2 regions of the Alcaligenes sp. SMD-FA genome follow, and region 2 is predicted to be linked to the other one. Evidence: predicted binding sites of a transcription regulator. Region 2 holds the regulator's gene; the other holds the start of a gene.
What was found. The regulator NrdR, encoded in region 2, represses ribonucleotide reductase genes. The targets are predictions, from matches to a motif close to CACNANATNTNGTG.
Positions count from the first base shown of each region.

Region 1: nrdA (class 1a ribonucleoside-diphosphate reductase subunit alpha) is a predicted target of NrdR. The motif match lies at 1,645-1,658, and genes of this name have one in related genera.

Region 1 covers NZ_CP110108.1:780,945-784,366, reverse strand. The annotation lists gene nrdA (class 1a ribonucleoside-diphosphate reductase subunit alpha) at 1-1,574, opposite strand, end outside; gene recQ (DNA helicase RecQ) at 1,773-3,422, opposite strand, start outside.
Region 2 covers NZ_CP110108.1:3,370,461-3,373,882, reverse strand. The annotation lists gene OKX01_RS15595 (YbhB/YbcL family Raf kinase inhibitor-like protein) at 1-78, shown strand, start outside; gene glyA (serine hydroxymethyltransferase) at 263-1,513, shown strand; gene nrdR (transcriptional regulator NrdR) at 1,550-2,011, shown strand; gene ribD (bifunctional diaminohydroxyphosphoribosylaminopyrimidine deaminase/5-amino-6-(5-phosphoribosylamino)uracil reductase RibD) at 2,016-3,164, shown strand.

The DNA.
Region 1 (3,422 bases), 1.5 Mb from region 2:
TAGTACGCGTAGTTGATAACGCCAACGCCCAGGGAACGACGCTTGTTGGTTGCATTCAGCGCGGCCTTGACCGGGTAATCCTGGTAGTCCAGCAAGGCATCCAGAGCACGAACAATCAGTTCAGCCAGGCCGTCCAGCTCGTCCAGGGACTCCAGAGCCCCCAGGTTGAAAGCCGACAGAGTGCACAGTGCGATTTCACCTTCAGGATCGTTCAGATCGTTCAAGGGCTTGGTGGGCAGAGCGATTTCCATGCACAGATTGGACTGGCGCACAGGAGCGCGGTCAGCCTGGAATGGGCTATGCGTGTTGCAATGGTCCACGTTCTGAATGTAGATACGGCCGGTGCTGGCGCGCTCTTGCATCAGCAAAGAGAAAAGCTCCACGGCAGGCAGGCTGCGCTTGCGGATGGCGGGATCTTGCTCGTACATCTCGTACAGACGCTCGAACTCGTCCTGGTCGGCAAAGAAGGCTTCGTACAAACCGGGCACGTCATGCGGCGAGAACAGCGTGATGTGGCTGCCCTTGATCAGGCGCTGGTACAACAAACGGTTGATCTGAACGCCGTAGTCCAGGTGACGGATACGGTTTTCTTCCACACCACGGTTGTTCTTCAGGACCAGCAGTGTTTCCACTTCCAGGTGCCACATGGGGTAGAACAAGGTTGCCGCACCGCCGCGCACGCCGCCCTGCGAGCAGGACTTCACCGCAGCCTGGAACATCTTGAAGAAAGGCAGGCAACCTGTGTGTTGTGCTTCACCACCCCGAATTTCGCTGCCTACAGCGCGAATACGTCCACCGTTGATACCGATACCGGCACGCTGTGACACGTAACGAACAATGGCGCTGGTCGTGGCATTGATGCTGTCCAGGCTGTCGTCACATTCGATCAGCACGCAAGAGCTGAATTGACGGGTGGGTGTGCGCACGCCAGCCATGATGGGCGTGGGCAAGGAAATCTTGAATTGCGATACGGCGTCGTAAAAGCGCTTGATAAAGCCCAGGCGAGTATCGGCCGGGTAACGGGCAAACAAGCACATGGCCACCAGCATGTACAGGAACTGGGGACTTTCGTAGATGCGCTTGGTCACGCGGTTTTGAATCAGATACTTGCCTTCCAACTGCTTGACGGCACCGTAAGAGAAGTTCATGTCACGCCAGTGATCCAGATGCGCATCCAGCTCATCGAACTCGGCGCGCGTGTAGTCTTGCAACAGATGCGGATCGTAGCGACCCTCCTTGGTTTGCAAGGTCACATGATCAAACAGGCTGGGAGGCTCAAACTGGCCAAAAGCGATTTTGCGCAGGTGGAAAATCGCCAGGCGGGCAGCCAGATATTGGTAGTCAGGCGTATCTTCAGAGATCAGATCCGCCGCCGACTTGATGATGGTTTCGTGGATATCGCTGGTGCGAATGCCGTTGTAGAACTGAATGTGAGAGCGCAGCTCTACTTGAGAGACGGACACATTACTCAGACCTTCAGCAGCCCAATCAACTACTCGGTGAATCTTGTCGAGGTTAATAGGTTCTGTACGGCCATCTCGCTTAGTGACCATTAACTGTTCGGTTGATTGCATGTCAGTCTCGGAAATCGGTGGTGGTTGACGGGGGACGCGGCTTTTGCAGCCGCCAGCGTCAGTTGATGCACACCATATATAGTGTGATATTGCCGCCATTCTACTACATATAGCGGATTGAGCGAATAGCGGTTTTGTCTTTGCAACGCAAATTCAGCGTAAAAAAAATGCAACCAATCTTTGCGCCATTAACAATTTTTATTGCGTTTGCAGTTCTTGAACGCAGCGCAGCAAAGCCTCGCCATAGGCTTCTCTTTTGCGTACACCTATGCCTGTAATCGGCTCCAGATCAGCCTCTGAGCTGGGGCAACGGATGGCAACTTCCCGCAAAGTGGCGTCATGGAAAATGACATAGGCCGGTACGCCGTGTTCGCGTGCGGTAGTGGCACGCCAGGCACGCAAAGCCTCGAACCGTCGCTGTTGATCGGGCTCCAGAGCAGGTCCGGCAGGCGCCTGACCTTTTACGCGATGGGCGGCCGGCCCACGTGTTACGGTTTCGCGCCGCAACATCAAGGTGCGCTCCCCTTTGAGCACTTCTCGGCTGGCCTCGGTCAGCAACAAGGTGCCGTACCCTTCCGGGTCGACCGCGACCAGACTATGCGCCAGCAACTGGCGCAGCACCCCGCGCCAAGCCTGATCGGTCAGCTCCTTGCCCACACCAAAGACGGTGAGCTTGTCATGCTCATGCTCTTTGACACGCTCGGTCAGCTTGCCCAACAAAATATCAATAAGATGGCCGGCGCCAAAGCGCTGGCCACGCTCGCGCCACAATCTATAAATAGTGGACAGCATTTTCTGCGCGGCCACGGTGCCATCCCAGGCTTCTGGAGCCTCCAGGCAAGTATCGCAGTTCCCACACGGTTCGATCTGCTGATCGAAATAGGCCAGCAAGCGCTGACGGCGGCAGGAAATGGTTTCGCACAGGCCCAGCATGGCATCGAGCGCATGGCCTTGCTGGCGCCGGTGTGCCGCATCGCCTTGCGACTGGTTAATCATGCGATGCAATTGCACCACGTCTTGCAGGCCATAGGCCAGCCAGGCGGTAGCGGCTTCACCATCGCGCCCTGCCCGCCCGGTTTCCTGGTAATACCCTTCTACCGATTTGGGCAGGTCAATGTGGGCCACAAAACGCACATCCGGTTTATTGACGCCCATGCCAAAAGCAATGGTCGCCACCATGACCACCCCTTCTTCTCGAAGAAAGCGAGCCTGGTTGATGGCGCGTTGCTGTGCATCCAGCCCTGCGTGGTAGGGCAAGGCATGAATACCGTTCTTGCACAGAAACTCGGCCGTGTCCTCCACGCGAGAGCGCGACAAACAATACACAATTCCCGCATCGCCCGAGTGCTCTTCCTGAATAAAACTCAAGAGCTGCTTGCGCACCTCGTTCTTTTCGATGATGCGATAGCAAATATTGGGGCGATCAAAACTGGCGACAAAATGCCGGGCCTCTTCCAGCTTCAGGCGCTGGGCAATTTCTACCCGCGTCAACTGAGTGGCAGTGGCCGTCAAGGCAACCCGCGGCACCCCTGGCCAGCGCTGAGCCAGCAAATCCAGGCCCAAATACTCCGGGCGGAAGTCGTGCCCCCATTGCGATACGCAGTGGGCTTCATCAATGGCAAACAAGGAGACCTGGCCGCGTGCCAGCAAATCCAGGCAGCGATCTGTCAGCAAACGCTCAGGGGCGACATAGAGCAAGTCCAGTTGTCCCGTCAGAAACTCGCGCTCGACCTCGCGGGCGGTCTGCCAATCCTGGGTGGAATTCAGATAGGCGGCATTCACACCCAATTCATTGAGCGCATCCACCTGATCCTGCATCAAGGCAATCAGAGGGGACACGACCACGCC
Region 2 (3,422 bases):
ATGGAAGGCCATATTCTGGGCCGTGCATCCCTGACCGGCCTATATACCGTGAATCCCCGTTTGATTCAGCAGCCCTGATTGCCCTGGGCGGACTATTTGAGTTTTTTTCATATTCTTTTGAGTCCGCCCGCTGCCGCCTTACTTATTTCCGCATTTTTTGGGGTTTCTGCCACCGGAGACGTTTGTCTGGGTGGTTTGATGCGCTTCCGCGCTAAAATATTGCTTTCTTAGTTTGCTACCTACTTTATCCTTAGGAACCCTCATGTTTGACCGTTCTGCGACTCTTGACAAAGTTGATCCCGATCTTTGGGCTGCGATCCAAAGCGAAGATGTGCGCCAGGAGCAGCACATCGAGCTGATCGCCTCGGAAAACTACACCAGCCCCGCCGTGATGCAGGCCCAGGGCACACAACTGACCAACAAATACGCGGAAGGTTATCCTGGCAAGCGCTACTACGGCGGTTGCGAGTTCGTGGATGTGGTCGAGCAATTGGCTATCGACCGTCTGAAAGAGCTGTTTGGTGCTGAAGCGGCCAACGTGCAGCCCAACTCCGGTTCGCAAGCCAACCAGGGCGTGTACATGGCTGTACTCAAGCCCGGTGATACCGTTCTGGGCATGAGCCTGGCTGAAGGCGGTCACTTGACCCACGGTTCCCCCGTGAATGCCTCGGGCAAGCTGTACAACTTCGTGTCCTACGGTCTGGACGAGAACGAAGAGCTGGACTACGACGAGTTGGAGCGTCTGGCCAAAGAGCACAAGCCCAAGCTGATCGTCGGTGGTGCTTCGGCTTACGCCCTGCGCATCGACTTTGAACGCATGGCTCGTATTGCTCATGAGAACGGCGCCTTGTTCATGGTGGACATTGCTCACTACGCTGGTCTGGTGGCTGGTGGTGCTTACCCCAACCCTGTGCCTTACGCTGACTTCGTGACTTCTACGACTCACAAGTCCCTGCGCGGTCCTCGTGGTGGCGTCATTATGATGAAGGCCGAGCACGAAAAGGCCGTCAATTCGGCTATTTTCCCCGGTATCCAAGGTGGTCCACTGATTCACGTGATCGCCGGTAAGGCCGTTGCTTTTAAAGAAGCCTTGGCTCCTGAGTTCAAGGATTACGCTGCTCAGGTCGTAAAGAACGCCGACGTGCTGGCTCGCACTCTGGTCGAGCGTGGTCTGCGTATCGTGTCCGGTCGCACAGAAAGTCACGTGATGCTGGTGGACCTGCGTCCCAAGGGCATCACGGGTAAGGTGGCCGAAGAAGCGCTGGGCAAGGCTCACATCACGGTCAACAAGAACGCCATTCCTAACGACCCTGAAAAGCCCTTTGTCACCAGCGGTGTGCGTTTGGGTACGCCTGCCATGACCACTCGCGGTTTCAAGGAAGCCGAAGCGGAATTGACGGCGCATCTGATTGCTGATGTACTGGACAACCCTCACGACGAAGCCGTTTTGGCGGACGTTCGTCGCCGTGTACACGAGCTGACTGCCAAGTTGCCCGTTTACTCCTCCAAGTAATCCAGCCGGAGCGGGCCGCAAGGCCCGCGATCTTGAATGAAGTGTCCGTTCTGCCACCATGCCGATACCCAGGTGATCGACTCTCGAATCACCGAAGAAGGCGACGCCATACGGCGACGTCGCAAATGCTCGGCCTGTGAACGGCGCTTCACGACTTACGAGCGTGCTGAGCTGAGCCTGCCCGTCGTGGCCAAGCGCAATGGCACTCGTATGGATTTTGATCCCGCACGTCTGCGGGCGAGCATGGGTGTTGCACTGCGCAAGCGCTCTATCCCCATGGCTCAGGTCGATGCCGCTGTGCAGCGCATCGAAGAAAAACTTCAACTGACTGGCGAGCGCGAAGTCTCTTCCGAGACCATAGGCGAGCTGGTCATGGCCGAGCTCAAGCAATTGGATCAGGTGGCCTATGTGCGCTTTGCCTCGGTCTACAAGAGCTTCAAGGACATCCGCGAGTTCGTACAGGCGATCGACGAAATGAACGATCCCGACCGCGGCTAAGGCGATGGTCGAGCAAGAAGACGTCATCTGGATGCGGCAAGCCCTGGAGCTGGCCGAAAAATCCCTGTATATCAGTGCTCCCAATCCACGAGTCGCCTGCCTGATTGTGCGCGATGGCCAATTGCTGGCTTCAGGTTCCACGCAGCAGGCGGGTGGGCCTCACGCTGAAGTGATGGCCTTGCGCCAAGCCAAAGAGCGCGGCGTCAATGTGGCCGGGGCTACTTTCTACGTCACCCTGGAGCCTTGCAGTCACCACGGGCGTACGCCTCCCTGTGCCGACGCCCTGATTAAAGCAGGTGCCGGGCGAGTCGTCTTTTCCATGTACGACCCCAACCCCTTGGTGGCAGGCAATGGTGTTTCGCGCCTGCGTCAGGCGGGAATTACGGTAGATGGCCCTTTGTGCGTCGAGCAGGCGCTGGCGATCAACGCTGGTTTCTTTGCCCGCATGACACGTGGACGCCCCTGGTTGTGGATGAAAATGGCCGCCTCGCTGGATGGCCGCAGTGCCTTGCCTGATGGCAGCTCTCAATGGATTACCGGGCCGCAGGCGCGTGACGATGGTCATCATTGGCGCGCTCGCAGTTGTGTCGTGTTGACGGGCATAGGTACGGTTAACGCGGACAATCCGCTAATGAATGTACGGGCGGTTTCTACGCCACGTCCACCCATCAAAGCCGTGCTGGACACGCATTTGCGTCTGACCCCCAATGCTGCCTTGCTGGATGGCACGCTTTGCTGGGTATTTAGCCATCGTCGGGATCCCGAACGCGAAGCCGAGTTGGCAGATCGCAATGCACAAGTCATTCCCATGCCTTTGCACGAAGGTCAGGTGGATGTGCGCGCCGTTCTGGACTGGATGACAGATCAGCAGATCAACGAAGTCCACGCAGAAGCAGGGGCGCGTCTTTCTGGTGCCTTGATTGATGCAGGTGTGGTTGACCAATTGCTGATGTACCTGGCCCCCAAGATTCTGGGGCAGGGACGAGGCGTGGCCGATATTACCGAGCTGGCCGGGCTGGACGATGTAGAGCCGTTCGAGTTTACCGATGTGCGCTTGCTAGGTGCCGATCTGCGTGTTCTGGCACGCCAACGCGATCATTGGGAAGCCTTGCTGCGAGCCGTCGGTGGGGCGTATCCGCCGGACTCGGAATAAGTCAGGTATTGCTGTTCGGCCTGGCGGCCAGATACTGCAAAGAGCATGCCTTCAAGCCTGTGAATTTGAGCCTACCGTTTTTCCGACCCTATCACCTTGACTGTGGCCTTGAGGCAAGTGCCGATGGTCGTTTGATTAAGTCTGCCGAGCAGTATCAATCGTCTCTTTAGAAGCAGGCCAAGAGTCCGAACTCACGATAAATTGAGACCAGGCTTATCCTACGGTTCAGCAGTCAGTAACCACTCAGCAACAAGGCTT